3 regions of the Neptunicella sp. genome follow, and region 3 is predicted to be linked to each of the others. Evidence: predicted binding sites of a transcription regulator. Region 3 holds the regulator's gene; each other region holds the start of a gene.
What was found. The regulator FNR, encoded in region 3, switches genes on or off when oxygen is low (the NO sensors DNR and NnrR bind a similar motif). The targets are predictions, from matches to a motif close to TTGATCTAGATCAA.

Region 1: ccoG (cytochrome c oxidase accessory protein CcoG) is a predicted target of FNR. The motif match lies at 4,233-4,246, and genes of this name have one in related genera.
Region 2: ACTD55_RS08920 (STAS/SEC14 domain-containing protein) is a predicted target of FNR. The motif match lies at 4,029-4,042, and genes of this name have one in related genera.

What each region holds. Positions count from the first base shown of each region.
Region 1 covers NZ_JBLWWF010000005.1:168,732-176,401, reverse strand. The annotation lists gene ACTD55_RS05810 (XrtA-associated tyrosine autokinase) at 1-732, shown strand, start outside; gene ACTD55_RS05805 (TIGR03016 family PEP-CTERM system-associated outer membrane protein) at 704-2,335, shown strand; gene ACTD55_RS05800 (hypothetical protein) at 2,355-2,516, opposite strand; gene ACTD55_RS05795 (XrtA/PEP-CTERM system-associated ATPase) at 2,646-3,653, opposite strand; gene ACTD55_RS05790 (hypothetical protein) at 3,781-4,137, opposite strand; gene ccoG (cytochrome c oxidase accessory protein CcoG) at 4,364-5,797, shown strand; gene ACTD55_RS05780 (serine/threonine protein kinase) at 5,862-6,848, shown strand; cobalamin riboswitch at 6,875-7,095, shown strand; gene ACTD55_RS05775 (TonB-dependent receptor plug domain-containing protein) at 7,169-7,670, shown strand, end outside.
Region 2 covers NZ_JBLWWF010000009.1:12,107-19,776, forward strand. The annotation lists gene ACTD55_RS08895 (UDP-2,3-diacylglucosamine diphosphatase) at 1-500, opposite strand, end outside; gene ACTD55_RS08900 (ABC transporter permease) at 657-1,427, opposite strand; gene ACTD55_RS08905 (ABC transporter ATP-binding protein) at 1,420-2,355, opposite strand; gene ACTD55_RS08910 (hypothetical protein) at 2,426-2,845, opposite strand; gene ACTD55_RS08915 (peptidoglycan-binding protein) at 2,979-3,788, opposite strand; gene ACTD55_RS08920 (STAS/SEC14 domain-containing protein) at 4,204-4,584, shown strand; gene ACTD55_RS08925 (potassium channel family protein) at 4,773-5,198, opposite strand; gene ACTD55_RS08930 (META domain-containing protein) at 5,244-5,945, opposite strand; gene ACTD55_RS08935 (zinc-binding dehydrogenase) at 5,980-7,011, opposite strand; gene ACTD55_RS08940 (malic enzyme-like NAD(P)-binding protein) at 7,008-7,670, opposite strand, start outside.
Region 3 covers NZ_JBLWWF010000023.1:57,457-65,126, forward strand. The annotation lists gene ACTD55_RS16500 (heavy metal translocating P-type ATPase) at 1-1,987, shown strand, start outside; gene ccoS (cbb3-type cytochrome oxidase assembly protein CcoS) at 1,990-2,166, shown strand; gene ACTD55_RS16510 (sulfite exporter TauE/SafE family protein) at 2,159-2,815, shown strand; gene fnr (fumarate/nitrate reduction transcriptional regulator Fnr) at 2,884-3,594, shown strand; gene uspE (universal stress protein UspE) at 3,743-4,675, shown strand; gene ttcA (tRNA 2-thiocytidine(32) synthetase TtcA) at 4,776-5,681, shown strand; gene ACTD55_RS16530 (DUF2987 domain-containing protein) at 5,668-6,318, opposite strand; gene ACTD55_RS16535 (glucosaminidase domain-containing protein) at 6,315-7,118, opposite strand; gene ACTD55_RS16540 (hypothetical protein) at 7,096-7,670, opposite strand, start outside.

The sequences.
Region 1 (7,670 bases), on a different contig from region 3:
CAACTTGAGTTGGATGATAAGCACTTTGTCACAACTAATTCCATTAAGCATTCCATTGGTGAGGAATTTAGGGCCATCAAGCGTAAGGTGCTAAGTAACGCGTTTGGACCATTGTCCAAAACCCTGAATAACAGCAACATTATAATGGTATCCAGTGCCAATCCTCATGAAGGTAAAACCTTCACTGCCGTCAATCTGGCGCTGAGTATTGCCTTGGAACAAGATAAAACCGTGTTATTGGTTGATGCCGATGTGCTAAGACCCAATGTGATGAAAACATTGGGTGTGACTTATGATAATGGTTTGATGGAGTATTTGTTGGGCGAGGTGGATGATATTTCAGAAGTGATGTATTACACCAATGTCGAAAAGTTACGCATTATTCCAGCCGGCAAGTCTCATCATCTTTCAACTGAAATGCTAGCCAGTGAGAAAATGCTGGAAATTGTTAATGATTTCGCCACTCGTTATGCCGACCGGGTGGTGATATTTGATTCCCCTCCCCTATTAGGTATTAATGAAACCGCTATTATGACTAATCTGGCGGGTCAGGCTGTAGTTGTTATTGAAGAAGGTAAAACTAAACTGGCCGATATATCCTCGGCAGTCGAGCAGTTAAATCCGGATATGGCTAAAGGTTTTGTGGTCAATAAGTCTCAAAAAGGTAATGCTGGATTGGGATATGGTTATGGCTACGGTGCCTATGGCTACTACAACGCAGGAAATGAATAAGGTGCTAGTGGGTAAGGTGTTAAAAATTAAACGTCTTTCATTACTTGTTGGTTTATCTTTAGCTACTATTCCAGCGCAGGCGGATTGGCAATTTACCCCTTCGTTTGATTCGACAATTGATGCTTATGATCGTCAATTTGATGATGGAACAGCGGCTAAAGATGAAGTGCTTTCATTGATGCCAAAATTCACTGCAGTTTTTGATGGCAATAAAGCCGATGGATCGTTTTATATCCAACATACCCGGGTATTACCCAATAGCGATGAATTTACCAAGGCTCGCAGTTATACCAGTTATGGTTTGGCTACCCAAAGTCGTTTTGGGGCTGATTTATTCTCTCTAAGATTGAGTGCAAATCAAGATTATCAGGTGCGCGATCCGGCGGATGCCATCTCCTCTAACACCCTGTCGACACCAGAGCAGTTTAGCAAAGTGAAACGTTATTCTGGCGGGTTGACGTTTTCCTTACCTAATCCCCTTTGGTTTGGTTTGACAGCGGGCATTCAGACTGCAAAATCGGAATCAGAATCAATAGAAGGGCAAGGTTTTCTTGGCCTTAATAATGAAAATGAAGGGGCTAATATTCGTTTTTACCAAGGTAAGAATGTTCGCTTTATTAATTGGAATTTAACTGCAACCTATAACAACACCAAGCGTGAAGTGAGCGACGATTTCAAGTCTACGATGCTGAATGCTAAGGTCTCATTGCCATTATTTATATCAAATTTACGTTTTGTGGTGACCGCGCAAGACGAGAAAAACGAGTTAGGTTCCAATGTGGTTGAGTTCTCTGATGCCTATGATCAAACTAGCTATGGCGCTGGGTTAGAGTGGTTTGTCGCTGATAATCGTTATATTACTATCACGTATAACCGGATTGAAAAGTCACTCAATGATCAGCAACAAAACTATCTCGGCTTAGACGCCAAATGGGCATTGAGTAGTCGCACTTCTATTGATGCCAATTATGGCAAACGTTTTTATGGTGACTCCTATGCCTTCAACCTGATTCATAGCACCCGAGATATTCGGACTTCCATCGGCTACGAAGAAAGTATTACGTCCTTTTCGCGGATAAACCAAAATACGGTTAATGCGGTAATTGTCTGCTCGGTAGGGGAAACACAGCTGGAAAATTGTTTTCAACCGGAAGTCGGTTATGAGTTATTACCTGGTGAGCAAGGATTTAATATATCCCAGCAAATCCCAGAATTGTCAGAAGAGGTCTATTTACGCAAAAGTGCCAATATTGATGTTAGTTGGACTCGTCGAAAATTAACGTTGGCCGTTGGCGCTCGTAAGGGAAGTACAGATTATCTTGAAAGCAACCGCCAGCGAGATGATCAAAGCTTATCTCTGCGTGCTAGTTATAAATTGAATTACAGTACCAATTTGAATTTTTCCGGCAATTTTGCCGAGTATCAATATGAAACCGAAATGACCCCGGATAAAACTAAAACAATTGGGGTGGGGTTATCTAAAAAGTTAGGTCGCAATATTACCAGCAGTATTAATCTGCGCTATCTGGATAGAAAGTCTGATTTACCTTCAAATTCATTGACCGACCGACGCATCACTGCCAGCCTGGGTTATACCTTCTAGCTTTTGGTAAAGTGTTTAATTAAACACTCAGTCCAGCCGCGATAACGATCAATAGTAGCGATAGACCAATATAAAATATTTCTCGCTTATATTTGCCTTTGTAATAGGCTTGTCTGCGTGAGGCGCTACCTTGCCCATGTGCTGTAAATAATTTTTGGCCGTTACTAGATGATGCTTTCATTCGTTTGCCCCTAAATATATTGCAACCACTGGTTTTTATTATTGTTTGCTTGTTATTTAGAATGTAAAACGTCTACATACTGTATCTTATTCGGCCGTTTTGGTTAATTGTTTAAGATTACAGCTAATTTTAATCAGATTTTAACCGAATATAGGTTTTATATTTCTTTTTCAACAACTTATCAATATATCGGGTTAATTTAATTTTTTGATTGATAGTATTATCCAAAGTATCAACCAGTTCTAACAGCATGGATTTATAATAATCTACATCTTTAATATCGGGAGCGACGTTCGCTTCTTGCAAGGGGGCATCTTTTTGTACAAACATTTCATCCGCGACCTCTTTAGTGAGGGCTTCTATATCGTCAGCATCAAGAAACTCCAATTCCTCCAAAAAACCAAATAACAAAGCGCGATCAACAAAGGTATTAATACGTCTAGGCACCCCACCAGTGAATTTAAAAATGGCTTGAAATGCACCGTCACTAAACAAACTACTGCCATTCCAGCCAGCGTGGTGCAAACGGTACTCAATATAGTTTTTACATTCTTCTTCACTTAAGGCGGTAAGATGACAGGAAGCAACAATACGTTGCCGGAACTGTTCCATGTTCGGCGCTTTAATAATATCTTGTAATTCTTCTTGGCCCAGCAAGAAGCTTTGTAGCAAAGGCTTGCCGTTCACTTGAAAGTTAGACAGCATGCGTAGCTCTTCAATTGACTCTAACGGTAAATTTTGCGCTTCATCCACCAGTAATAGTGCGCGTTTACCCTGTTGCTGCAGTTGAATCAGAAATTGTTCTAATGCGCCTAGTGTTTCGGTTTTGGTTTGGCCCTTAATATCCACTGAGAACTTGGAAGCGACCATCCTGACTAATTCATCGGGTGACAATTTAGGTGTGACTATTTGTGCTGAAACAATATCATCGTGATTAATATCACTGAGTAAACTGTTGGCAATGGTGGTTTTACCGGTCCCTATTTCACCGGTGATAACGATAAAACCTTCCGATTGTGACAGACCATATTCTAGATAGGAAAGAGCACGCTTGTGCAATTTACTGGCAAAGAAGAACTCCGGATCGGGGGTTAACTGAAACGGCCGATTGTTTAATCCATAAAAACTTTCATACATGACATACTGTCGCTTTCTTGAGTCTAAATAATCCGCTGACGAAATGTAGCGGAGTCTATTCAAAGTGAGCCGTCAGCTTACGCGATCTGATGTCCAGTTAACAATATTTTCAGCGGAATTATTTTTGTTAGAATTTTGACTTGAGCAGACTAATCTGTTCGCAAAAATGATGCAGGGTAGGGCCATAGATAAAGGGGTTTTTATCTTTCTTGATGCAGTATAAGTTTTCAAAGCGTAGCACCTGTTCAGGGCTATAAGTCACTTTATTAAAATAATCTAATTGCATCTCGTTGAAGTTCTGGGTATCCATTGACATGTTACCGCGTAATTGATCCAATGTTTGGCGACTTTGAATTTGCGAAATTTCAGTCATCCAGTTAGATAGCGTATGGTGCATATCGGACAACAGATATTGAACAAATGAGGAACGCAGAACCAAGAATAGTAATGCGACTTCGATAATGATGATAAATGTTTTTTTCATGAATAAATACAGTAAAGCCAAGTAACCAGAGCATACAATAATTGCTAATTATTGTGCAGTTTTTATCCTTATATCATCCTATACCTAAGATTTTTTTGATTTAGAACAGTATGCCCAACAAGGTTAACGGTTAAGATCAGCAACTCGTTGTTAGATTAGAGTCTGCAAAACTTGATAGCTTGAGTGTATAATGCAGACTCAAATTGGAAATCAGGCCTTTGGTGATATGAGCAATAAGATTCCCGTAAAAGATATTACTCCCGTTAAAATCCACCAACCAGAGTCAAGCTCACACGATAATCATTACACACCGAGAAGCCATATCTATGTAAGGTCGGTCAAGGGACTGTATGACACTTTTCGTCGTTCCTTTGGTTTGTTTTTTGTGGCGTTATTTGTGTTGTTACCTTGGCTTACCTTTAATGGTCAGCAAGCCATTCTGTTCGATTTGGCCGAGCAGCGCTTTACGATTTTCAATTTAACCCTCTGGCCCCAAGATCTGACGCTACTGGCGTGGATATTTATTGTTGCGGCTTACGCCCTGTTTTTTGTGACGACTTTTGCCGGACGGGTGTGGTGTGGTTTTATGTGTCCGCAGACCACATGGACGTTTATTTTCATCTGGTTTGAGGAATTGTTTGAAGGTAGTCGCAACAAGCGTATCAAATTAGATGAACGTGCGATGGACTTTGATAAGTTTTGGCGTAAAACCGCCAAACATTTTTGCTGGCTGATGGTCGCCATCCTGACATCACTGACCTTCGTAGGTTATTTCACCCCTATCAAATCTTTATTTATTGATTTTTTCACCCTGCAAACGGGGTTTTGGGTAACCGTTTCGGCTTGGTTTTTTGCGTTTTGTACCTATGGAAACGCAGGCTGGCTTAGAGAAATTATGTGTACCCATATTTGCCCCTATGCTCGTTTTCAGGCGGTGATGTTTGATCAGGATACGCTGACGGTATCTTACGATGCCGAGCGGGGCGAAGGGCGTGGTCCGCGTCCGCGTAAAATGGATGAGCAAACCCGTAAAGAGAAAAATATCGGTGATTGTGTTGATTGTAATTTATGCGTACTGGTTTGTCCGACCGGGATTGATATTCGCAATGGCTTGCAATATGAATGCATCGACTGTGGCAAATGTATCGATGCTTGTAACGATACAATGGATAAAATGCGCTATCCAAGGGGGCTCATACGTTTTACCTCGGAAAATCAGCTCAAAGGTTCGGGGAGCAAAATTCTTCGTCCGAAATTAATCGGTTATGCGTTAGTGTTAATGGTCATGGCCGGTTTACTGGTATTGGAGTTGGTGACTCGCATCCCCCTTGCCGTAGATATTATTCGTGATCGCAATAGTCTTTATCGAGAAACCAATGAAGGCTTAATCGAAAACGTATATACCCTTAAAATTCTGAATAAATCCCAGTTTGCGCAAACCTATCATATTGATGTGGAAGGTCTGCAGGATCCCAAATTAACGGGCCAAACTGATGTCGAAGTGCAAGGGGGGGAAGTCTACACCTTGCCCATTAGTGTGGCGGTTGATGCGTATTCAATTGATCAGGCGGTAACGGATATTAATATTCGGGTACAAGCCACCACGCCGGGCAGCGAAGATGTGATGCAGTTAGAGCCAAGTAAATTTTTATATCGATAAATGATGGTTTGTTGATACGGACGTGTATCATGTGGCGTCTTATTATCAATACCAGAGGCTCACCGTGTCCGAATTTAACTTTTCATCGTTAACACCCGATTTTATTCTTGATGCGATTGAGAGTACCGGGCTGATTGTTGAATCGGGATTGCTGGGTCTCAATAGCTACGAAAATCGGGTTTATCAATTTATTGGTGAAGACAAAAAGCGTTACGTGGTTAAATTTTACCGACCAAACCGCTGGACCCGTGAGCAAATAGAAGAAGAGCATCAATTTGCATTCGAACTTGCTGAGCATGATATTCCGTTAGTGGCACCACTAAAATATGGCCAATCCAGCCTGTTGGAATATCACGGCTATTTTTTCGCCTTATACCCATCAGTGGGCGGTCGACAATTTGAAGTGGATAATCTTGACCAGTTGGAGTGGATGGGACGGTTTATCGGCCGCATCCACCAAGTTGGCCAAGGCAGTCGTTTTAGCGTGCGTCCACAAATCGGTATCGATGAATACCTTCACCAGCCGCTACAAATCCTGCGGCAAAGTCAGCTAATTCCTGCCCAGCTCGAAAAGGCGTTTTTTACTATTCTGGAAATGGTCGCCAATAAAGCGAGTGATTTATATCATTGTGATAACGTTATTCGTTTACATGGAGATTGCCATCCGGGCAATATTTTATGGCGTGACGGCCCCACCTTCGTGGATTTGGATGATAGCCGGATGGGCCCTGCTATCCAGGATATTTGGATGATGTTGTCTGGTGACCGGCAAGAGCAGTTAGTGCAGCTGGACACCTTGATTTCGGCTTATGAAGAGTTTGCCGATTTTGATATGGGTCAATTAAGTTTGATCGAACCATTACGCGCCATGCGCATGATCCACTATATGGGGTGGTTGGCTCGTCGCTGGCAAGATCCGGCTTTTCCTCGTGCTTTTCCCTGGTTCGCCAGTGAACGCTATTGGGAAGAACAAGTATTGGCGTTAAAAGAGCAGTTATCCGCGTTACAAGAACCACCACTGAGTCTGTTAACTCCTAATTTTAATCAATAGATTGATTTTATATTCCATCAAATTATAATCCTCCGCAGTTTAAGGTGCTTCTTGTTATAGCAATGTCGTGACGGAAGTTAAACGGGAAGTCTGTGCAAATCAGACGCTGCCCCCGCAACGGTAAAGTAAGTCATTCCTGATGGAATGCCGGTTTGTGAATATGCCACTGTTTTCGAATGGGAAGGCCACAAATTGGGATTGATTATCACTTACTAGCCCGGAGACCGGCCTTTAACCTGTGTTTCAGGAATGGATAAGTTCATTCCTGGATGTGACTTTTCATCATGCTCGGGCGGAGCATTTAATGGATCCATTCTACTATGTTAAATTTCAAACAGCATTCAGCTGGTGTTTTATCCGTAATTCTTTCAACTGGTTGTCTGGCTCAGGCGCAAGCCGACGTTGAACAAATCAGTATTCTTGGTTCAAGAATACCTATTCACAAAAACAAATTAAGTGGTTCGAGTAGTTTAATTAGTCTGCAACAAATCAAGCAATCTGGTGCACTAAGTCTGGTGGACTTGTTGCGTGGACAGGCTGGATTGGCGTTCAGTCAGTCAGGTGGTAAAGGGGCGTTGACTGAACTGAGAATGCGCGGCAGTGAAGCAAACCACGTATTGGTTTTAGTCGATGGTGTGGCTATTAATGATATTGGCCAAGGTGATACTGTTGATTTTTCGCAGATTAACCTTAGCGATGTGCAGCAGATTGAAATTCTTCGTGGCCCTCAAAGTGCCTTGTGGGGAAGTGGTGCGATAGGTGGTGTTATTCTGATTAGCACTCAAGCAACCCAAAGTGATTTTGCTGGTGATGTCAGTGCGC
Region 2 (7,670 bases), on a different contig from region 3:
GCCAATGACCAGTAAGGAAAGCCCAGCATGTTTCTGGCCCGGTTATACCAGCGATTAAGAAACAGCAATAAATCATATAGCTTGTCGCCAATCCAGCTATGAAAGGCGCCAAAACAAACTTCCTGATCGAACTGGTCACCGTGCAATAACAACAGTTTTTTCCCGGCCAGGGTGGTATGGATATATTCGCGGTGGATCTCGATGTCACCGAACATCATGCCATCGTACTTTTGCACCGGTTCATCATGATTGCCCGGCAAGTAGATCACCCGGGTCCCTTTGGTCGATAGTGAAATTAAGGTGTGAAACAGTACATTATGAGATTTAGGCCATAGAAACTGACGGCTCATCGCCCACATATCAACGATGTCTCCCACCAGATAAAGCGTATCGATTTTGTTGTGAGTCAGAAAATCCAGTAAGTACTCGGCCTTGCAGTCCTTACAACCTAAATGAATGTCTGATAACCAGACCGTGCGATAATGCGTTGACTTTGTCATGCCAATACCCCTGCTGCGGTTTGGCTTATGATTGCTGCCCAGCTTTACAGTTATATGACGCTTATTTGAACAAGCTGTGACGACTAATAAAAAAGCCAGTGACGAGCAAAACGCTCAATCACTGGCTTGAGATAACTAGTCTATTTAAAGGGTAATTTAGTGGCGAATACCCACACCACGATTTAGTAACTGATACGCCACGGTAAATAACAGAATATTAAATCCGACCAAGACCATCATAGAGGTAGAGAAATTCACATCACTCACCCCTAAAAAGCCGTAACGAAAACCACTAACCATATACACAATCGGATTACCTTTACTCACGGTTTGCCAGAACTCGGGCAACAGGGTCAGGCTATAAAATACGCCACCTAAATAGGTCAGAGGGGTCAGCACAAAGGTTGGAACCATACTAATATCGTCAAACGTTTTGGCGAACACAGCATTAACCAGACCTGCTGCGGCAAACATGGTGGCAGTCAGCAATAATGTCGCAACAACGGCAAACAGATTATAAATTTGCAGATCAACGAAAAACAACGACACAGACGTCACAATCACACCGATAATTAATGCTCTGGCCACGCCACCGCCAACAAAACCAACAATAATCACCCAAGTCGGTACCGGTGCGACTAGCATTTCTTCAATATTATTCTGGAATTTGGCACTAAAAAATGACGAGCTAACATTGGAATAGGCATTGGTGATCACCGACATCATAATCAAGCCAGGAACGATAAATTCCATATAACTGAAGCCGCCCATCTGACCAATACGATTACCGATTAAATTACCAAAAATCACAAAATATAAACTCATGGTAATCGCAGGAGGGACCAGGGTTTGTACCCATATCCGCATAAAACGGGTAATTTCCTTGATCCAAATGGTTCGTAAGGCGGTAAACGTTTGATTAGCCATTAACCTTCTCCCCATTACGTCCGGTTTCCAACAAGCGCACAAACAGTTCTTCGAGTCGGTTTGATTTATTTCTCATGCTCAGTACCTGAATTCCCAGTTCAGTTAATTGGCTAAATACTGGATTTAATCCCGCTTCTTTGGCGACATCAACTTCCAGCGTATGATCATCCAACATACGGTATTCAAAACCTTGTAATACCGGTTTTTGCCCGTCTTTAACGTCCAAGTCCAACACAAAAGTTTCAATATTCAGTTTGGATAACAGATTCTTCATACTGGTGTGTTCGACAATAATCCCTTTGTCGATAATGGCGATATTACGGCACAACATTTCGGCTTCTTCCAGATAATGGGTGGTCAAAATAATCGTAATGCCCTGCTCATTAATCTGCTTCAAAAAGGTCCACATGGAACGACGAATTTCAATATCAACCCCGGCAGTGGGTTCATCCAGAATCAATATTTTAGGCTCATGCATTAACGCTCTGGCAATCATCAAACGACGTTTCATGCCCCCTGACAAGGAACGTGCAGGTGAATAGCGTTTATCCCATAATTCCAGTTGTTTCAGGTATTTTTCGGCACGTTGTCTGGCGATATTGCGCGGTACGCCATAATAACCGGCTTGATTGACCACGATCTGTTGCAAGGTTTCAAACTGATTAAAATTAAATTCTTGTGGCACCAAACCAATACATTTTTTGGCCTCAATCAAATCCGTATCAATTGAGTGGCCATTGACCAGAATCGAGCCTGAAGACTTATTAACTAACGAGGCAATAATACCAATAGTGGTGGACTTACCGGCTCCGTTTGGTCCCAGCAAGGCAAAAAAGTCGCCGTCGCTAACATTCAGGTTAATTCCTTTGAGCGCTTCAACGCCACTCTTGTAGGTTTTCTTTAAACCGTCAATTTGTAATGCATTCATATCGGTACCATTCCTCTTTTACTGCCGGAATATGGTGACAATTCCAGTAAATTCAACCTTTTGGCTGATATTAAATTGCGTGGGTCAGGTGACGTGTGGCCATGTAAGTGTGCTGAATAATGCTGGCGTCGGTGCTGGCTCGATGACGAGGCAATGATGATTCATCCTGTAAATCACTGCGAGTATGATGCCATATTTGCATCTGCGCTTCAGTCAAAATCATTTCCAATGAACTAATCCGGTATTGCATGGCAATTTGGGTATCGTGATGTAATTTAATCAGCCAGGGGCTATCCACCACCCAACCATCGGAATACACCGTATTACCGGCTAAAAGACAATTGAGTTCTTGTGCAACCTGATGAGCACTAGTGCCTTTTTCGAGCAAGAGTTGACGTTGGATCCCATGCAAGGCTTCGGCGTTTTCATCCCAGTGCTGCCACTCAGGTTGTGGTTTAATCAGCCGACAGTAGCGTTCACCATTATGCATGATAACACCCACTTCAATCGGATAACTGTTTGCACCGAAACCACTGGCTTCAATATCTATAATGATCGGTGGGGATAGATTTAAAATAATGCTGGTCTCTGTTGTTTTTATAATGACGGATAATATCGACCTATTATTTCAATAATTGTTCCCCAAGCAGATACACCCGCTTGAATTCCGGTAAGCCATGCGAGCCACCATTAACCAGCTTTCTGGCCTGAGCTAAATCAGACTGGGCTAACGCCTGACGCACTTTATCTTCGGCTCGTTTGAGGAACATACTCAATATATCGGCAGCCACTTGTGGATCATTGGCCATTTCAGGATCCTGCTCAAGCCGGTCACTGATCCCCAGACGTTGGCCAATATCACGATAATTGGCACGTCCGGTCAACTGAATATAGCCCCTTCCTTTATAACGGCTGCCATCGGGATAGCCTTGATTACCCAAATCATGCCGATCATCATATTTATCAAACGGATGTCCATTGGCGGTGGTGTTATATTTGGATTGATATTCATCCAATGGACAAAAGCGTCCTGTTTCCACATACACTGTCGCGACAGCCATTAATAACATGGGATTATCCCCCATTTGCTGTGCTTGCATGGATCGCAAAATTAACGGCCAGTGAGTGCGAATATTGCCAGCTGATGAATCATGGCAAATACGTTGTACCATGAGTACATCCAGCACTTTATCTTGCATTGCAGCAAACACTTGCTGCTCGGACAAATCCAGCCCCAACATACCCTGGGTATTACGTCCAACTACCCCGTCAATGGTCAGTTGATGCTGGCCTTGATAATATTCAACAGCCTGCTGTGTCGCATCATTAAATTCACCATTAATGCTGTCATGATAGCAACCAAGTTCAGATAAACGTTGCTGTAAACGTCTCACCAATTCACCGCTACTGCCCAACCTGAGTGTTTGCATCATTGCAACGCCGTCAATTATCGAATGCTTTAAGCTTAGCTAAATGTTGGCAGAAATCCTGATAATCCTAGGGTCTGTTGATCTTTGCTGTATGAATTTTGTTCTAATTAAACGCTTTTTAATCGCGACGCTTATTTGCAGGCCTAATGGATTAAGTCAAAAATAAGCAACAATGAGTAAAAAGCGTTTAGGACGAACCCTTCGGGCAACGTTTGCGCGGCATTTCTACTGCTTCAGCACTCATTCATGTAGAACAACTACACCACAATCGTGCTTCATTGTTTAAATACCGCGCAACTCGTTGCAAAAGTATACAGCAAAGATCAACAGACCCTAATCAAACCACAATGAGAATATGCCTTTGTTGTCACTATCTGCTAAATTTTGATAGTGCATCAATTCACTCAAGGAGCATATTGTGACAAACACCCGACATGGCTTATCTATTGGTATTGAACGTAGCGGCAATCATTTTTTCTTATTTTTAAAAGCAAAAGGCAAGCTGACTCACGCTGATTATGAAACGATTACCCCAATGATTGATTCCGCATTAGGCGCAGTAAAACAACCTAAGGTTAATGTACTGATTGATGGCACCGAGCTAGAAGGGTGGGAACTCAGAGCCGCCTGGGATGATTTAAAACTGGGGTTAAAGCATGGAAATGAATTTGAAAAAATCGCCATCTTTGGAAATAAACACTGGCAAGAAATCATCGCCAAAGTCGGATCGTGGTTTATCTCAGGCGAAGTCAAATATTTCGACGACGCCGCAACCGCATTAAGCTGGCTCAATGATTAAAGGATACGCCAGTAGCGTATCCAAGCCATTTGAATCAGTAAAAATAAAACGATGGCTCCCCAACTATTTTGCCAAGGCATAGGCTGCGGGAGAGAGATGAACCTTGAGGCAAATGGACTTAAATGTCACCCATGTATTAATAGTGAAACGTTAGCGGACAGCTATAGCTAAACGAACCACCACTAACCTTACTTGGTACTCCAGTTACGTTGCATTTCAATAAATAAAAATGACGCGGTCCAGGTAATCAGCACTAACCCGGTTAAAGACTCGATACCGGTCAAATAGCGAAGATCACCGATGGGTTCAATGTCACCAAAGCCCACCGTACTAAATACGGTAAATGAGAAATAGGCACAGTCCATTAAGCTACCATCAAAATTACCAACCAGTTTTCCCCAGCTGTCGGCATGATTCATCCAATAATAAGCCAGCGCAAAAACCCATATTTCCAGTGCATGAGCAATGAGTGCACCAAACACACCAAACACGATCCGATAACGATGCTTGATTGTCATTCTGGGAAAGTAAAATGTAATACGATAAAGACACTCGTAATGAATCACGACCGCAATGGCAACAACCAAACAGTTAAACAAAAACACGTAAATCATGGTGCCGTATCCAATATGAGTTATTCACCTATTTGTTTACCAACCTTATGGCTGAATTAAATGGCATTGATAGTGCTGTTGATTAAGGTTCAACTGCGCTTGATTACCTTGTTTCCAGAACGACATCATACGATTGGTATATTGAGCTACCGAAGCCTCAGGATCTCTTTGCAATACATTCATTTGGCCATTAATAGACAATTCCACCGTTTCAGGTCCCAAAAACCGAACCCCCACCTCTCCCAGTTGCTCGCAGCGAAACATCTTGCGGTTGGCTAGCGGCTTATCGGCAATAAGCTTGGCTGATTCTGAAGCAGCTTGCATCTGAGTCAACGTTAATCGCGGCTGACCTGACCCATCGTATATTATCAGCCAGGTTTGTTGTTTAAGCTGATAGGTCGCCGCCTCATTTAATGCGGCTAAAAAACGTTGTTCCTGGTTGGCAATGGCGGGCACACAGGCCCGACGGGTAGAAATCGTATTAGCCACGACAAAATTACCATTGTCTGTTTGCAAGCTGGCGTTGTAACGATTGCACCCGGTTGACCCGCTAACTCTGCCCTGCTCGCTAAATTGCATAGTCAGCATGGCGTAGTCAGTCACACCCGTTTGATTAATATCTTCAACCCGCCACGTTCCAGTCAACGAAGTTACATCCGCATTATCTTGAGTTACAGGATCAGAGGCGCAACCGGCTAACACTGAGCTGATACAGATAAATAAAAAAAGCATTAAACGACGATACATCTTAGCTCCTCTAAGCCGGTTTAATCGAGCATGGTTATTGATTGGGTCTTAAAACCACCTTGCCATCACTTTTATTTTCAGCATAGTGTTGCAAGGCAGGAATAAAATCATCGAAACCATATTCACCACGAATATCGGTGTGGAAAACGCCCTCGGCAAATAATTTTTGTACCTTGCGATTGAGCAGAAACACTTTCCATAAGGATGACTGGCGAATCGTGCGCGCCAACCAGAATCCTTCAATTCGACTATCACGAAAAATCACATCCCCGACACTAAAGTGGCCTCCCAATGGATCATGACTTTCTTGCAAGCGTCCGTAGACGATGGCGGTACTACCATTAGGTAATTGTTTAAGCACGTTGGCCGTATCCTGATCGGCCACCGCATCCATTAACACGCTGGCACGGCATTGCTCGGCAGCTTGTTTAAGCTGGGCAGAAAAGTCATCATCGGTCGTGAGCAACACGTAATCGGCGCCTAGTTTAGTCAAGGCTTCAACATTTTTGGCGCTGCGCACAGTAGCAATGGTTTTAACCCCGTGCATTTTGGCGTAACGAATTAATCCTTTACCCACCTGACTCGCCGCCGCGTTGATAACAATCGCCCTGGCCCCCAATTGTTGGGCTCGTTCCAACAAACAGATTACCGTACAGGGATTAACGATCAGAGTAGAACCCTGAATATCATCTATGTCTTTGCGGAGCGGTAAACAATAATTAGCCAACGTGGTAGCGTATTTGGCCCAAACTCCGTCTTGGCCGGGCTGAGCTGAAATAGCCACTCGCTTGCCAATTAACCATTTGCCATATAATCCGGCATTGGCCTCAACCACAATCCCGCAACCTTCAAATCCCGCGTAAGCACCCTGCTGAGGGGGTAATCCATATTGACCACGCAAATACACCAAATCAGATGGATTAACCGGTGCCGCCAACATTTTAACCCGCACTTGTCCGGGCGCTAAATCAGCAAGAGGCTTTTCCAGCATAACCAAGCGTTGCTCAAAAGACGCGTTTGAATCTTCCAGTAATTTTAATGCCAATCCTTTATTCATCGTTGTCATTCACTCATATATCCTTTGGGTAATGCTTCAAATGGAGAAACCCCGGTATCGATGGCAGCCTGAGCGACCGCCTTGGCGACCCGTTGGCATAAACGAGGATCCATTGGCTTGGGAATAATATACTCTTTACCAAATTCCAGCTTGGATACGTCACTGGCTTTTAATACCGCATCGGATACCGGTTCTTTGGTAATTTGCCGAATCGCTTCTACTGCCGCAATTTTCATTTCATCGTTAATGGTATTAGCTCTGACATCCAGCGCACCACGAAAAATAAACGGGAAACATAATACATTGTTAACCTGATTGGGATAGTCCGAGCGCCCGGTCGCCATAATGAGATCCTGACGTACCTGATGTGCCAATGCCGGTTTAATTTCCGGATCCGGATTCGAGCAGGCAAACACCACCGGATTGGCCGCCATGAGTTTCAATGATTCTGCGGGTAATACATCGGGACCCGATACGCCCACAAACACATCCGCACCGTTCATTACGTCGTCGAGTGTTCGCTTATCGGTATTGTTGGCAAATAGCATTTTATGCGGGGTTAAGTCATCACGCCGGGTGTGGATCACCCCCTGTCTGTCCAGCATGTAAATGCGCTCGCGCTGGGCGCCGCATTTGATGAGTAATTCCATACACGCCACCGCGGCCGC
Region 3 (7,670 bases):
TAACTGGAACAATGCCATTACGCCGTTAAGCGAGATTTTAACCGGGTTTGAAAAAATAGGTTATCACGCACTGCCCTTTCAACCTGATTTACACGAAGCGTCTTATCAGAAAGAAAATAAACGTTTTCTAAAGCGTCTTGGATTGGCCGGGATTATGACGATGCAACTGATGATGTTGGCGTTTTGTCTCTACTTCGGCATTTTTGGTGATATTGAAGTTAAAACCCAGATATTTTTCCATTACATCAGTCTCATTCTTTGCCTTCCGGTGGTGGTGTATTCCGGGTTTGGCTTTTACCGCAGTGCCTTCAATGCCTTGCGACATAAAACCGTTAATATGGATGTGCCAATTAGCGTAGCGGTAATTGGTGCATTTAGTGCCAGTGCCTGGGCCAGTTTCACTGAACATGGCATGGTGTATTTTGAATCGGTGGCTATGTTTATATTTTTGTTATTGATAAGCCGGTATCTGGAACATCGCTCCAGGCATCATGCTGCTGAAGTGTCTGCCAATATCATCAAACATATGCCGGTTAGCGCCAATCTGATTGGCGATAGCGGTCACATTCAAACGTGCCTGGCTAAAAAACTGCAACCTGGACAGCTTATACTGGTGCGTGCTGGCGAAATGATCCCCATTGACGGGATTATTACCCAAGGTCAAAGCCAAGTTGATGAATCGATGTTAAGCGGTGAATTTGAACCCGTGAGTAAACAGCCTGGCGATACCGTTTACGGTGGTACCACAAATCATGCGGGTGTATTAACAATAAAAGTTGAAACCGATTTGCAACATGCATTAATCAGTCAGATTGTTCGTCTACAGGAAATCGCGTTAGCGGCTAAACCTAAGCTGGCGGTATTGGCCGATAAGGTTTCCCGCTATTTTGTTACTGCCGTACTAGTCATTGCGCTTGCCACCTTTACATTTTGGACATTACAAGGCAATGAGCAGGCCTTTTACATTACGATTGCCGTATTGGTGGCCACCTGTCCTTGCGCACTCGGATTAGCCACTCCAACGGCATTAACTTGTGCCATTGCGAATCTCAATCGCCATGGCTTATTAGTTAAAAAAGCCGATGTGCTAGAAGGTTTGCAACACATTAATTGTATTGCCTTTGATAAAACAGGCACCTTAACGGAAGGTCACTTCCGTCTACTTAAAATGGTTAATTTATCCAAAATGCCTGATGAACAGGCATTGAAGATTATTGCCAGTCTTGAACAACATTCCGAGCATCCTATCGCCAGTGCATTTCGCCATGTTATCGACCTGTTACCCTGTGACAATATCCAAGTAGTACAAGGCAAAGGCATAAGTGCAATAATTGGCCAAGAACAATATCAGGTGGGCTCTGCTGATTTTATACAGCACGATATTCCCGAACAGTATCGCTCTGCGCGAGTTTTTTTAGCCAATCAGCACCAGTTGCTAGCGGTATTTTATGTGGATGACGTGCTTAGACCACAAGCAAGCACATTGTTGGAGCGCTTAGCTGCGATTGAGACCCACCTTATCAGTGGTGATAATGCTTTTAGTGTTGAACAGCTAGCCCATCAGCTAAAAATCAATCACTTTCATGCTAGCTGCTCGCCACAACAAAAAATGGCAGTGATAAAACAGCTACAGCAACAGAATCAAAGCGTATTAATGATTGGTGACGGAATTAATGATAGCCCTGTGTTGTCTGCTGCCAATATTTCGATTGCCGTGGGTAGTGCTTCTGAACTGGCTAAAAACAGTGCTGATATAGTATTACTCAATAATCAGTTAGATCTAATTGCCTATTTACTTAAAATAGCCCACGTCACTCAGCGCAAAATAAGGCAGAATATGGGCTGGGCGATAGGTTATAATGTGCTGGTACTGCCCCTCGCCGTTAGTGGCGTATTAACTCCTTGGATGGCGGTGTTGGGGATGTCACTCAGTTCTGTTATTGTCGTGACGAATTCGTTACGAATATTAAAATATCAAGGCCATTAACCATGAGTATTCTGTATTTCTTGATCCCGCTGACAATTGTACTGGTAGGGATAGCGTTGGTTATTTTTTTCTGGGCAGTAAAGTCAAATCAGTTTGAAGATCTCGAACGTCACGGCCATAGTATTTTATTTGATGATGACCTGAAAAAGCCGGAATCTGATACCAGCAAGCATGACTGAACTCAATCTTCTCTCGGCGTTACTGGTTGGGATTGCCGGCAGCGTTCATTGCGTTGGAATGTGCGGTGGTATCGTTGGCGCTTTCACTTTTGCTATTCCATCTAAGACTAATCCGCTACCTTATATACTGGCATACAATGTGGGACGTATTACCAGTTATAGTATTGCTGGAGGAGTAACGGGTTATCTGGGCGAAATATTCTCTCATCAGGTGCATCAAGGACTTGTTTGGTTACAACTGCTTAGCGGCATTTTTTTATTGTTATTAGCCTGTTACATCGGTGGCTGGTGGAAAGTATTAACTCATCTTGAAAAATTAGGGGGCGTTTTCTGGCGCCAAATATCGCCGCTCAGTAAACGTTTTATTCCCTTTTCTACACCGCTAGCGGTGATACCTTATGGACTTATTTGGGGTTGGTTACCCTGTGGCCTGGTCTATTCTACGTTAGTATGGAGTATGGCAAGTGGCTCAGCAGTCAATGGGGCGTTAACCATGCTGTTTTTTGGTTTAGGTACCTTGCCCGCTTTGTTAATATTGGGTACGCTGGGAAATACACTTAAACAATATCTGGCATTACCTATTACCCGCCAGATCATGGCAGTGTTAATGCTAGGCTTTTCGATACTTATTCTGTTAAAACCCCTATAATATTCAGCCTCTCTGATAATTCATTTTGAGCTGGAATGAAGATGGTTTCAGATTATTTGTGAGGGAATATGCAGAAAACAACGCACAACCTATGTTGTCAACAATGTCATTTCAGTCAGTTATGTTTACCTTATTCGTTTGAGGGTAAGGAAATTGAACGTCTGGATGATATTGTGGTGCGCAAAAGTCCGTATCAAAAGCACCAACACCTGTACGAAGCTAATCAACCCCTTACGGCGTTATATGCCGTCAGATCAGGCTCATTTAAGTCTTTTACTTTATCGGAAAATGGTGAAGAGCAAATCATCGCATTTCATTTGCCCGGGGATATTATTGGTTTTGATGGTCTGGAATTAATGGCCCACCAAAGTCATGCCCAAGCACTCGAAACATCGATGATTTGTGAAATTCCCTATCATACCCTGGATCATCTAGCCGACGTGTTTCCCAAACTTCGTCAACAAATTAATCGCATTATGAGCGGTATGCTTTGTCATCATCAACAAATGTCACGGGTTCTGAACCAATACTCAGCCAATGAGCGTTTAGAGTATTTTTTAAACTCCATGGGACAACGTTTTGGCCAACGAGGATTCTCACCCAATACGTTTAGGTTAAGTATGACCCGAGGTGAAATAGGCAACTATTTGGGCTTATCCATTGAAACCGTCAGTCGTTTACTAGGTCAACTTCAGCGGCAAGGTAAAATTGATGTCGACGGTAAATTAATTACGTTGAAGTCTGACGAAAGGGATAAGCTTGGAATGTCGTCTGATTAATTTTATTACCGCTCTTCCTAAGCTCAATGTCCCCTAAATTATCGTTAAATTATTGATATATCTACCACTTCGCTGGCAGAACGGTTAGACAACGCATAAACTGATAGTAAGCGATGTAATTTCACTTATTTTGTCGGAGGTTATTATTATGCTCAAGTATCAAACTCTACTTGCGGTTATCGATCCATCCAGCGAAGAACAGAAATCACTCAAGCGGGCGATTCATATTGCCAATAAAACCGGTGCAAGTATTACCGCTTTATTAACCATCTACGATTTTTCCTATGAAATGACCACTATGCTGTCAGTGACTGAACGAGAATCTATGCGTCAATCGGTCGTTGATGATCGAACAGAGTGGCTTACATCGATCGTAGAGCAACATCATCACAGCAATAACATTAACATTGATTTAAAGGTGGTTTGGCACAACCGTCCCTTTGAAAGCATTATTCATGAAGTGATCCAGCACAATTATGATTTAGTTATTAAAGGAACTCATGAACATGGTGTATTAAAAGCTGTCGTATTTACTCCTACTGATTGGCATCTAATGCGTAAATGCCCTGCTCCCGTTTTATTGGTTAAAGAACAGGAATGGCCAGAAAGTGGTAATATACTCGCGGCCGTGAGCGCCGGTACGGAAGATAAGGAACACCAATCACTCAATAATAAATTAGCCAAGTGCGCCAAGGATTTTGCCGAAACGTTAAATGCGAAAGTACATTTGGTCAATGCTTACCCCGGTACACCGGTTAATATTGCCATTGAAATCCCTGAATTTGATCCACAAAACTATAACCAGTCAGTACGAGATTATCATATCAATTCGATGAATGAGTTTTGTCAGACACACGGTTTTAATAGTGCCTGTAGCCATGTTCGTGAAGGCTTGCCTGAAACGGCTATTCCGTTAGTTGCGAAGGATATTAATGCCGAATTGGTGATTATTGGAACGGTTGGCCGAACCGGTATTTCAGCCGCCTTGATTGGCAATACAGCCGAACATGTCATTGACTCGCTGGATTGTGATGTTTTGACCATTAAACCTGAAGGTTTTAAATCACCAATGGAAAATTAATCCCCAATTTACAGAGTAAACCCTGAATTTCAATTTGTGCGAATTAAGGTATAATCCGCCGCGCTATTTTTAGGCCAATGGGTTTAGGGGAAACAGAAAAATGAGTCAAATTGAAGCCTTATCGGCCAAGCAAAAATACAGTTTCAATAAGTTGCAGAAACGTCTTCGTCGTGGTGTCGGCCAAGCTATTGCTGATTTCAATATGATCGAAGAGGGAGATAAAGTCATGGTGTGCTTATCTGGTGGTAAGGACAGCTATACCATGCTGGATATTTTGCTTTTTTTACGCCGTTTAGCCCCGATCCATTTTGACATCATTGCTGTCAACCTCGACCAAAAACAACCTGGCTTTCCTGAGCATGTTCTTCCGGAGTATTTAGAAACTATTGGGGTTGAGTATAAAATCGTAGAAGAAGATACCTACTCTATTGTGGTCGATAAAGTCCCCGAAGGAAAAACCACCTGTTCACTTTGTTCACGCCTGCGTCGTGGTATTTTGTATCGCACCGCCACCGAATTGGGGGCAACTAAAATTGCTTTAGGCCATCACCGTGATGATATGTTGGAAACCTTGTTTCTGAATATGTTTTATGGAGGCAAACTTAAGGCGATGCCACCAAAACTGGTCAGTGACGATGGGCAGCAGATGGTGATCCGTCCCCTCGCCTATTGCACTGAAAAAGATATTGCCCGTTATTCTGAATTGGTTGGCTTTCCAATTATTCCTTGTAACCTGTGTGGCTCACAAGAAAACCTGCAACGTAAAGCGATAAAGGGCATGTTACAAGATTGGCAAAAACGTTTTCCTGGGCGTATCGAAAGTATGGCGAAAAGTTTACAGAATGTGGTTCCTTCACATTTGGCTGATTCGCAGTTATTTGATTTTAAAACCTTAGCGACTCAGGATACGCCATACCAAGACGGTGATACCGCCTTTGATCAACCTGAAATAAACGCGTCTCAGCCCAGTAAAGATGAGACCGTTCAAATCATCAATCTTGGTTAACATAAACGCTAATTTTGTTGGGTGCTGGCACAAAGCGCATCTCACCTTGATGAGTGCTTAGCCAGTTGCGAGTTAAAATCAATTGATGTTGATTAACTGTTAGGTCAGTTGACAATTTGTTGTTAACTGATATTTGTGGCACTTGATCAGATTTGAATTGCAACAAAATACCTTCAGGTGACGGCATCAAAAATGATAAAAAACTGCCCATATCATCAAAAAACTGATCGAACTGTTCCATGATTGCGGATAATGCAGTTATGGATAAATTTGATTGAATGAGCTCCGGTTTGACCTGTATTTGTACTGACATGTCACATTGATTAGCTGGCTCAACTAAATCAAGCTGTACCTGTGCATCGGCTAATTTAAGTGCCTTTTCCGTGGGTAAAACAAAACGATTGTCGTCACGGATATGTATAGGGAGATCCACTTTTTGAGTATGGATCAAGCCGCTATTTATTTGGCATAGACGAGTCTCGCCAACCAGTTTAAAACCGAACGCAAATTCCAGTTTATCCAGTTTTTTATCATCAATCTTGCGCAAATGAGAATAGAACGCACCGTAATCCACATTTAAGGGCTCTGCGATAACGCTGGCAGTTAACAATGTGAATAGAATAACCGCATATTTCATCGCATATACTTCCGGTTATGGCGGATCATCGCCACTAATTCGTCTACATATTCTTCTCGGCGAGTAGAATAATTAATCAGGCCCTGAGCAATGGCTTCAGGCGTCAGTTTTTGTTTTTGTTGTCTGAGATCCGCACGGATCATGCGCAAATCATCATAGGCGTAATAACTATTCAAATTCAGTAGATAGGTTTGTACCGCATGAGATAAGTCGCGAAATTTAGCGACTTCATGTGCGGCATCTTCATCACGTTGCTTCGGTACAAACCCGCAACCTTTGCGGTAGCACCATAGGCCAAAAAAGTTATAGCCTTTTTTGGCAAATCTTGAGGTTCCCCAAGCTGATTCATTCGCCGCTTGAACTAAGGTTAACTCAATGGGAATAATATCGACTCGTCTCAATAAGGTTTGCCATTGCGTTTCATCTTGTGGCGCGTTTTCTAATTGATATTGCACGCTAATAGTGGTTAAACGTTGTTGCTCGTTTGCACTAAGCGATTGATTACGTATTATTTTATCATGCAAAGTCAATAAGAATTGCCGATCTTGTCTAATCAGGTCATTTTGCCTTTCCAACTCCGGACGTAAATAATTAAAAAATGCCTTTTTCTTCTTTTTAACCTGTTTAAACTTGGCAAAATCAGGGATTAAGCGTTTAACCGGTTCGGCTTGTTCTGTGCTTGTTATGACTTGCGATGGATACAGGAATGGGTATATCAGGGCAACAATAAATATCCCTGTTACCGAGGAACGCCACAGTGCTTTATGCCACGTTATTTTATGCATCGAATACTGACTCATCTTTTGTTTTCTCTTTAGATTGCCCAGCATGGGTTTCGAATTTGATTAAAGTACCAAATATGTTCCTGTACAAGATCCCTTTTACATTGTAATAAAATGGCCCGACCCAAATATATGCCAAACCCAAGGTAAAAACACATAGCAACATTAACGCGACGAAAAGTATAAATAATAAACCAAATTGCCACAGCTTATGATTCACTGTTCGTATCGAGTACCAAATGGCTTTAAGCGGAGATAACTGACGTTCGGCAACCAGTTGAATGGCAAAACTGGTGGCAATAAGTAAATAAAAGCCCGGCAGAATTAATAAACTTAAACCAACGTTAACTAATAGACCTGTGGCTAATTCAGTGACGCCTAACACCAAGATATTCGGGATAAAACGAAACAAATCATTAAATTGCGATTGTCCACCTAAACTATGTTTAATCCCCATCATCTGCACGGCAGTCATAATGGGCGTAATGAGAATAGTAATGACCATCGCCCACAATGGATTAATCTGAGTCTCTAGTGACGCTAACTCAACCAAGTTGTGGGTCGGTAATA